Sphingobium yanoikuyae: one gene and its partners. Each later gene encodes a partner of the first gene's protein in a complex. Links are inferred from orthologs where the notes say so. Each region holds a gene or a part of one and is shown on either strand. Other genes may lie near its edges. The genes, in order: accD, U0025_RS03160 and accB.

What was found.
Region 2: the proteins of accD (region 1) and U0025_RS03160 are in contact, whole or in part, in a solved structure (PDB 8UXZ), measured with the Escherichia coli proteins. The link is inferred for Sphingobium yanoikuyae from one-to-one orthologs.
Region 3: the proteins of accD (region 1) and accB are in contact, whole or in part, in a solved structure (PDB 8UXZ), measured with the Escherichia coli proteins. The link is inferred for Sphingobium yanoikuyae from one-to-one orthologs.

Annotation. Positions count from the first base shown.
Region 1 is NZ_CP139979.1:2,650,359-2,653,470, reverse strand. Bases 1-2,958 are described here. They hold accD (acetyl-CoA carboxylase, carboxyltransferase subunit beta), read right to left. Parts: upstream 1,925-2,958; coding sequence 1,076-1,924; downstream 1-1,075. Other genes in these bases: trpB (tryptophan synthase subunit beta), read right to left, coding at 2,742-2,958; trpA (tryptophan synthase subunit alpha), read right to left, coding at 1,921-2,739; U0025_RS12170 (bifunctional folylpolyglutamate synthase/dihydrofolate synthase), read right to left, coding at 1-1,042. Outside these bases: more of trpB, read right to left, coding at 2,959-3,112.
Region 2 is NZ_CP139979.1:681,519-684,638, reverse strand. Bases 13-2,978 are described here. They hold U0025_RS03160 (acetyl-CoA carboxylase carboxyltransferase subunit alpha), read right to left. Parts: upstream 1,985-2,978; coding sequence 1,040-1,984; downstream 13-1,039. Other genes in these bases: U0025_RS03150 (hypothetical protein), read right to left, coding at 2,940-2,978; U0025_RS03155 (tyrosine recombinase), read right to left, coding at 1,996-2,925; U0025_RS03165 (M48 family metalloprotease), read right to left, coding at 13-958. Also shown: more of U0025_RS03165, read right to left, coding at 1-12; more of U0025_RS03150, read right to left, coding at 2,979-3,120. UniProt on the Escherichia coli protein: Component of the acetyl coenzyme A carboxylase (ACC) complex. First, biotin carboxylase catalyzes the carboxylation of biotin on its carrier protein (BCCP) and then the CO(2) group is transferred by the carboxyltransferase to acetyl-CoA to form malonyl-CoA.
Region 3 is NZ_CP139979.1:24,942-28,040, forward strand. Bases 155-3,099 are described here. They hold accB (acetyl-CoA carboxylase biotin carboxyl carrier protein), read right to left. Parts: upstream 1,899-3,099; coding sequence 1,410-1,898; downstream 155-1,409. Other genes in these bases: accC (acetyl-CoA carboxylase biotin carboxylase subunit), read right to left, coding at 155-1,397; aroQ (type II 3-dehydroquinate dehydratase), read right to left, coding at 1,982-2,422; thiS (sulfur carrier protein ThiS), read left to right, coding at 2,554-3,099. Also shown: U0025_RS00120 (arsenate reductase family protein), read right to left, coding at 1-48; more of accC, read right to left, coding at 45-154. UniProt on the Escherichia coli protein: This protein is a component of the acetyl coenzyme A carboxylase complex; first, biotin carboxylase catalyzes the carboxylation of the carrier protein and then the transcarboxylase transfers the carboxyl group to form malonyl-CoA.

The DNA of each region.
Region 1 (3,112 bases):
CGATGACGAGCTGGATCTGGCGGCTGTGCAACCGGTCGGCGGTGAAGAAGGCGCTGATCGCCTGGCCGGCGGCTTCATTATGCCCGCCGTCGAGCCAGGCTTCGGCCGCTTCGGGCAGGGCGGCGAGCAGCGGGCCGCGCTCCAGCCGTTGCAGCCGGGCGGGCCAGTGCGCCCAGAGCGGCGCGGCCTTCAGGGCTGCTTCGCTGACCGGCACGGCCTGCTGATGGCGGAGCATGGCGATGGCGAGGGCGACATTCTGGACCTGATGCGCGCCAGGCAGGCGTGGCATCGGCACGTCGACATGGCCCTGTTCGTCGCGATAATGGACCCGGTCGCGATAGACGGCCGCGTCCCAGGCGGTGCCCATGGCGAGCCATAGGGTACCGGCACGATCGGCGGCGTCCTGCATCACCGGGGCGAGTGCGGCGTCATAACGCTGCGTCACCAGCGCCGCGCCGGGCTTGGCGATGCCGGCCTTTTCCGCGGCGATGACCGGCAGCGTGTCACCCAGGAAGGCCTGATGATCGATGCCGAGCTGAGCGATGCCGCAGACGACCGGATCGACGATGACGTTGGTGGCGTCCAGCCGCCCGCCAAGGCCGACCTCGATGATGCAGGCATCGGCATCATGTTCGGCAAAGGCGAGGAAGGCAGCGGCGGTCGTCACCTCGAAGAAGCTGGCGCCGATCCCTTCGGCCACGTCCAGCACGCGGGCGAGATAGGCGGCCAGCATGGCATCGTCGATCAGCTTGCCGGCGATGCGGATGCGTTCGTTGAAGCGGACCAGATGGGGCGAGGTGAAGACATGAACGGTGCGGCCGTCCGCCTCCAGCGCGGCACGCAGGAAGGCGCAGGTCGACCCCTTGCCGTTGGTGCCGGCGACATGAAAGACTGGCGGCAGGCGATGGTGCGGATCATCCAGCCGCTCCAGCAGCCGGGTGATCCGCTCCAGTCCCAAGATGTCGGCGCCGGGGGACAGCGACCAGAGCCGGTCAAGCTGGGCCTGGACCTGCGGGTCGTCCGAAACGGCATGGTCGGCCATGGCGCGCTGATCCCCCTATCGCGCTTTTGAGGCTCAGGCGGCGGCGCGCGGCGTCAGATAGCCGATCACGCGGGCCAGCGTGTCGCGCAGTTCGCTGCGATGGACCACCATGTCGAGCATGCCATGGTCGAGCAGATATTCGGCGCGCTGGAAGCCTTCGGGCAGCTTTTCGCGGATCGTGCTTTCGATGACGCGCTGGCCGGCGAAGCCGATCAGGGCATTGGGCTCCGAAATCTGGATATCGCCCAGCATCGCGTAGCTGGCAGTGACGCCGCCGGTGGTCGGATCGGTGAGCACGACGATATAGGGCAGGCCGGCCGCGTGCAGCTTCTGGATCGCCACGGTGGAGCGCGGCATCTGCATCAGCGACAGGATGCCTTCCTGCATGCGTGCGCCGCCGGCGGCGGTGAAGATGACATAGGGGCATTTATGCGCGATCGCGTCGTTGATGCCCTGGATGAAGGCCGCGCCCACGCCCATGCCCATGGAGCCGCCCATGAAGGCGAAATTCTGCACGCCCATGACCAGCGGCACATCGTCGATCGCGCCGCGCGCGTTGATGAGCGCGTCCTGATCCCCGGTCGAGGCGCGGGCGGCCTTGATCCGGTCCGGATAGCGCTTGCTATCGCGGAACTTGAGCGGATCTTCCGGCACGCCGGGCGTCGGCAGCAGGATGAAGCCGGCGTCGAGGATCTGCTCGAACCGTTCCGACGGGCCGATGCGGCCATGATGGTCGCAGCGCGGGCAGACCGAGAGATTTTCCTCCCATTCCTTGATGAAGACCATTTCCTTGCACGACGGGCACTGGTGCCAGAGCGTTTCGGCGGTGGTTTCCTTCTTGGTGAAGGGCAGGGCGTTACGAACGCGGTTGATCCAGCTCATGCTGCGGTCTCCCGGATAGAAGTGGTGAGGGCGCCGCTGAGCGACGCGACGAATTCCTGGACGAAGGGCGCGGCGGCATCGCCGTGCGAGCCGACGATGTCGACGATCGCCGAACCGACCACCACGCCATCGGCGACGCGGCCGATGGCGGCCGCCTGTTCGGGCGTGCGCACGCCGAAGCCGACCGCGATCGGCAGGTCGGTGGCGGCCTTCAGCCGATCGACCGCCATTTCGATATTGGCCTGTGCCGCCTGCTGCTTGCCGGTGATGCCGGCAACGGCGACATGGTAGAGGAAGCCGCTGGCGCCGTTCAGCACGGCGGGCAGGCGGGCGGCGTCCGTGGTCGGGGTGGCCAGGCGGACGAGGTGGACGCCGACGGTGCGCAGGGCGGGGCCGAGTTCGGCATCTTCCTCCGGCGGGATATCGACGCAGATCACGCCGTCGACACCGGCGGCCTGGCACTGGTCGGCGAACCAGTCGGACCCGCGCGCCAGCATCGGATTGGCATAGCCCATCAGGATCAGCGGCGTTTCCGGGTGGCGCGTGCGGAAAGCAGCGGCCAGGGTAAAGACGTCCTTGGTCTTGGTGCCCGAGCCGAGGCTGCGCAGGTTTGCCAGTTCGATCGCCGGGCCGTCGGCCATCGGATCGGTGAAGGGCATGCCCAGTTCGATGATGTCGGCGCCGCCCGCGACCAGCGCATCGAGGATGGCAGGGGTCGAGGCGACGTCCGGGTCACCGGCGGTCACGAAGGTGATGAGCGCGGCGCGGCCCTGCGCCTTGCAGGCGGCGAAGCGGGTGGCGAGACGGTCGGTCATGCTCACATCTCCACTCCCAGCGCGTCGGCGACGGTGAAGATATCCTTGTCCCCCCGGCCCGACAGATTGACGACGATGATCTTGTCCGCGTCCAGCGTCGGCGCGACCTGTTCGGCGGCGGCCACGGCATGGGCGGATTCGAGCGCGGGGATGATGCCTTCGAGGCGCGAGAGGGTCTGGAAGCTTTCCAGCGCCTCGTCATCCTTGATCGGCAGATATTTGACCCGGCCGATCTCGTGCAGCCAGCTATGTTCCGGGCCGATGCCGGGATAGTCCAGGCCAGCCGAAATGCTGTGTGCTTCGGTGATCTGGCCGTCCTCGTCCTGGAGCAGATAGGTGCGGTTGCCGTGCAGGATGCCCGATGCGCCGCCAG
Region 2 (3,120 bases), 2.0 Mb from region 1 along the record:
CGTCCGCGCCATTTTCCATGCCGAAGCCCGAGGGCGCGGTGAAGGACAGGCGCAGGTCCGGGTGACGGAAGCGGCTGCCATCGATCACGCCCTGCTTGGGATCGTCGCCATAGAGGACGCCATTGAGCGCCGTCAGAAAGGCATCGCGGTTGCGCAACGTGCTGGTCGCGCCGGTGCGTGACGCCATCTGCGCCGCCCGATCGACGCGCTCACCCGGATCAGGGTGGGTGCTGGCCCATTCGGGCATGGAGCGTGCGTCGCCCGATACCCGCTGGTCCAGGCTGGTCTGCGCCGCCAGCGAGGCAAGCATGTCCGACAGCGCACGGGGATCATAGCCGGCCGAGGCGAGGTAGCGGATGCCCAGATCGTCCGCCTCATATTCCTGGCTGCGCGAGAATTTGAGGGTCAGAAGCTGGCTGCCGGTGCCAATCCCCTGCTGCAGCACGCCGCCCAGGGCCGAATCGCCCAGCAAGGCGCCGGTCAGCACCTGCAGCAGCGCGCCGCCGATCGCGTTGCGCTGCGCCGCCTGCTGGCGCCGCTGGCCATGCTGGGCGGCGACATGGCCGACTTCATGACCCAGCACGCCGGCCAGCTGCGCCTCGTCGTTCATCAGCGCCATCAACTGGCGCGTGACATAGACATAGCCGCCGGGGATGGCGAAGGCGTTGTTGACCGGGGAGTTGAGCAGGGTGACGGTGAAATCGCCCTGCGCATTGGAGAGGCCCGACTGGACCGCGATACGGCGTCCGACCGACTCCACATAGCGCGCCTGCGGCCCCACATAGGCGCCGCCAAATTCCTTGAGCAGTTCGGGATGCTGCTTGGCACCCGATGCCTTGTCCTGCGCGCTGATCGAGGAAACGGTGCGAATCGCCCGCTGCTGCCCCAGCACCGCCGGCGCCACGCCCGCGACGATCAGGCCGACGCCAAGGCCGGCCGACAACCATGTCCGATTCATTCCATTCCCATCCTTGACACCCTGCCCCCTGTTACCGTGCCGTAACGAGCGAGGACAGGATGCTGTTCCGGGAAATTGACGTCAGATACCGATGGCCAGGAACTTGTCGGCGCGATCGGTGCGCAGCGCCTGCGGTTCGAGGCCGGACAGCGCGTCCAGTTCCTCGCCGATGGCTGCGCCCAGGTTGGCGATCGCCTGCACCGGCTCGCGATGGGCGCCGCCCACTGGCTCTACGACGATACGGTCGATCACGCCCAGGCCCTTCAAATGCTGCGCCGTGACCTGCATCGCGGTCGCCGCGTCGCTGGCCTTGTCGGCGGTGCGCCACAGGATCGAGGCGCAGCCTTCGGGCGAGATCACCGAATAGACGGCATGTTCGAACATCAGCACGCGATTGGCCGCAGCCAGCGCCACTGCGCCGCCCGAGCCGCCCTCACCCACCACGGCCGCGACCATGGGGACGCCGAGCGCCAGACAGGCTTCGGTCGAACGGGCAATGGCTTCGGCCTGGCCGCGTTCTTCGGCCTGGACGCCAGGGAAGGCACCCGAGGTATCGACCAGCGTGACGACCGGCAAGCCGAAGCGATCAGCCAGTTCCATCAGGCGGATCGCCTTGCGATAGCCTTCGGGCTTGGCCATGCCGAAATTGTGGCGGACGCGGCTGGCAGTGTCGTCGCCCTTTTCATGGCCGATGACCATGACCTTGCGCTCGCCCAACGTCGCGAAGCCGCCGATGATCGCCTGATCGTCGGCAAAGGCGCGGTCGCCGGCCAGCGGCATGAAATTGTCGAACATGCCCGCGACATAATCCTTGAAGTGCGGGCGTTCGGGGTGGCGGGCCACCTGCGTCTTCTGCCAGGGCGTCAGCTTGGCATAGATGTCCGACAGCATCTTGTCGGCACGCTGTTCCAGCGTGTTGATCTCGCCACTGATGTCGATGTCGCCGACGGAGGCCGTCTGGCGCAGTTCGATGATGCGGGCTTCCAGCTCTGCGACCGGCTTTTCAAATTCGAGAAAGCTTACCATGGCGGATGGCGTTAAGGCGCGGACGCGTCGCCGTCAACGCGGGGATGCGCGATCCTGGCTTGCATGCCGGCCAGCGGGTGCCGACTGTTGACCAGTTCGACCAGCCGGCGGCTGTCGACATGGGTGTAGATTTGCGTCGTGCCGATATCGGCATGGCCCAGCATCGATTGCAGCGCGCGCAGGTCCGCCCCGCCCTCCAGCAAATGGGTGGCAAAGGCATGGCGCAGCACATGGGGGCTGACCCGTTCGGGTGCGATGCCGGCCGCCGCGGCCAGTTGCTTCACCAGCTGATAGAGGCGGATGCGGCTGACATGGCTCTTGCCTGAGGGGAAAAGCCAGGGGCTGTCGGCCGGGACATGGGCGAGCCAGGTGGCGACGGCAGCACGGGCGCGGTCGGAGATCGGCACCAGCCGTTCGCGCGCGCCCTTGCCCTTGATGATGAGGAAGGGGCGATCAACCGCCAGTGCCTTGCGCGGCAGCGAAACCAGTTCGGTTGCGCGCAGACCCGAGCCATAGAGAAGTTCGATCAGCGCCGAGAGCCGCAGGTCGAGCGGCGCGGGATGCGCCGTCTCCACCCGCTGCGCGATCAGGGCAAAAAGCGAATCGACCTCCTGCGACGACAATATCTTGGGCAGCGGCCGGCGTGTGACCGGCCGGGGCAATGCCGCGCCGGGATTGTCGGCGCGCAGCCCCTCTTCCTCCAGAAAAGCGTAGAAGGCGCGCAGCGCGGACGCCTTTCGCGCCACGGTGGAGGCGGCGAGCGGCGCCCATTCGCCAGCAAGCCGGCCGAGCGCATCCTGGCTGGCGGCGGCAAGCCCGCCGACAATCTCGCCCGCGCCCTGAAGGTCCGTGCGATAGGCAAGCAGCGTGTTGCGCGACGCCCCCCGTTCCGCCGCCATCATTTCGAGGAAGCGGTCGATCAGGACGGCATCATCATCCATCGCCCCGGACCGGGTCAGGACAGGCGGGTCAGGGCCTCGGCCGCGATCATCCGCGCCTCCGGGTCCAGCCCGACGCGATGCAGCGCCGCCACCACATGATAGAGATGGCCGGGCGGCAGGCGATGCCAGTCGCGACCCTGCATGCCGACGGCAGCGAGCAGCGCCACGGTCGCCTTCTCGCCCCGCTGCGACGCG
Region 3 (3,099 bases), 2.6 Mb from region 1 along the record:
CTTGCGCGACGTGCCGCATTTGGGATTGTGCCAGATGGTGGCCTTCACTGGCCATCCTCACGGGCAAGCCATTCTTCCAGCCACTTGATCGTATAGTCACCGTTGAGGAATTCGGGATCCTTCAGCAGCGCCTGATGCAGCGGGATGGTGGTCTTCATCCCTTCGATCACATATTCCTCCAGCGCGCGGCGCAGACGCATGATCGCGCCCTCGCGGGTGCGGCCATAGACGATCAGCTTGCCGATCATGGAGTCATAATAAGGCGGCACCTTATAGCCCTGATACAGGCCGCTATCGACGCGGACATGCATGCCGCCCGGAACATGATAGCTGGTGACGGTGCCCGGCGAAGGCGCGAAGGTCTTGGGATCTTCCGCGTTGATGCGGCATTCGATCGCATGGCCGGTGAAGCGGATATCTTCCTGGTTCACCGACAGGGGCTTGCCTTCGGCAACGCGGATCTGTTCGCGCACCAGGTCGAGGCCGGTGATCATCTCGGTCACCGGATGTTCCACCTGCAGGCGGGTGTTCATCTCGATGAAGTAGAATTCGCCATTTTCCCACAGGAACTCGATGGTGCCCGCGCCGCGATAGCCCATGTCTGCCATCGCCTTGGCGCAGATGCCGCCGATCCTTTCGCGCTCGGCCTGGCTCAGGACGGGCGAGGGCGCTTCTTCCAGCACCTTCTGGTGGCGACGCTGCAGCGAGCAGTCGCGTTCGCCGAGGTGAATGGCATTGCCATTGCCGTCGCCGAACACCTGGATTTCGATGTGGCGCGGATTGCCGAGATATTTCTCGATATAGACGGTGGCGTCGCCGAACGCGGCCTTCGCTTCCGAACCGGCCTGCTGCATCAGCGTTTCGAGCTGGTCGGGCGAGGTGCAGACCTTCATGCCGCGACCGCCGCCGCCGGACGCGGCCTTGATGATCACCGGATAGCCGGCAGCATCGGCAATTGCGCGCGCTTCCTCGACATCGCTCACGGCGCCGTCCGAACCCGGCACCAGCGGCAGGCCGAGCGCGCCAGCGGTACGCTTCGCCTCGATCTTGTCGCCCATGGTGCGGATATGTTCGGGCTTGGGACCGACAAAGGCGAGGCCATGGGCCTCTACGATTTCGGCGAACTTGGCGTTTTCGCTGAGGAAGCCATAGCCCGGATGAATCGCGTCGGCGCCGCTGATCTCAGCCGCCGAGATGATTGCGGCGATGTTGAGATAGCTGTCCTTGGCAGCGGGCGGCCCGATGCAGATCGCCTCGTCGGCGAGGCGCACATGCATGGCATCGGCGTCGGCGGTCGAATGGACCGCCACCGTCTTGATGCCCATTTCATGGCAGGCGCGGTGGATGCGCAGCGCGATTTCGCCCCGGTTGGCGATCAGCAGTTTTTCGATGGCCATGGGATCGCGGCCTTATTCGATGACGATCAGCGGCTGGTCATATTCGACCGGCTGGCCGTTATCGACCAGCACGGCCTTGACGGTGCCGGCGACGGGCGCGGTAATCGCGTTCATCACCTTCATGGCCTCGACGATCAGCACGGTTTCGCCGGCCTTTACCTGTGCACCGACGCGCGCGAAGGGCGCGGCGCCCGGCTCGGCCGAGAGATAGGCGGTGCCGACGATCGGCGACTTCACCACATTGCCGGCGGGCAGGGCAGGCTCGGCCGCCGCGGCGGGAGCAGCGGCCGGTGCCGCAGCAGGGGCAGCGACGGGTGCCGCTACGGCAGCGGGCGCTGCGAAGATGGGGGCGCCGCCACCGATCTTGCGCGCCACGCGAATCTTGCGATCGCCGTCCTCGACCTCGATCTCGGTCAGGTTGGTGTCGTCCAGCAAAGCTGCCAGTTCGCGCACCAGGGTGACGTCCACCTGCATCGCGCCCTTGTCATGCTTGTCGTTCATGCTTGACCCTTGTCGTCTTTCAAAATGCGTTCTGGCGGCCAGCGCCTATGCTCATTTGCGCCAAAGCGCAACTTTTGTGCGTTCTACAGTTCCAGAGCTGCTTCGAGCGCCAGCATGTAGGACATGGCGCCAAAGCCCGCGATCGTGCCCTTGGCGGCCATGCCGACATAGGATTTGTGGCGGAAGGCCTCGCGCGTGTGCGGGTTAGACAGGTGGATCTCTATCACCGGCACGGTGATGCTCTTGATCGCATCATGCAGCGCGATCGACGTGTGGGTATAGGCGCCGGGATTCATGATGATGGCGTGGGCGCCCTCGCGATGCGCCTCCTGCACCCAGTCGACCAGATGGCCTTCATGATTGGACTGGCGGAAGTCGATTTCGACATGGGCGCGGTGGGCGGCATCCTCCATCCGCTCGGCAATGTCGTCCAGCGTGTCATAGCCGTAGATTTCCGGTTCGCGGGTGCCGAGCATGTTGAGGTTCGGGCCGTTGAGAACATAGATTTTGCGTGTGTCCGCCATGGCGATCCCCCAGTCGGTCGAGACTTGTCTGTTGCGGGCGCGGCGTCGCCGCCCCTATATGCGCGCTGATCTTTAGCCCTTCGTGTCGCGCCAAGTCGAGACACGTTTCCAGCCACGAACGGGATAATGTAGTGAGCATCGACGGCACCATCTCCATCCATATCAATGGCGAGCATCGCCGCATCCGCGACGGCCTGACCCTGGCCGAGCTGGCGAGCGAGCTGGGCTTCGCGCCGGAGAAGGTGGCGGTGGAGCGCAATCTGGAAGTGGTGCCGCGCTCGACCCTGGCCGATGTGAAGGTCGAAGACGGCGACGAGCTGGAGATCGTCCATTTTGTGGGTGGCGGCGATGTGTCCCCGGTGGATGACGATAGCTGGACGGTGGCGGGCAAAACCTTCCGCTCGCGCCTGATCGTGGGCACCGGCAAATACAAGAATTTCGAGCAGAATGCCGCCGCGCTGGTCGCGTCGGGGGCGGAGATCGTCACCGTGGCGGTGCGTCGCGTCAATGTGTCCGATCCCAACGCGCCGATGCTGACCGACTATATCGACCCGAAAAAGGTCACCTACCTGCCCAACACCGCCGGCTGCTTCACCGGTGAGGAGGCGATCCGCACCCTGCGCCTGGCGCGCGAGGCGGGCGGCTGGGAACTGGTGAAGCTGGAAGTGCTGGGCGAA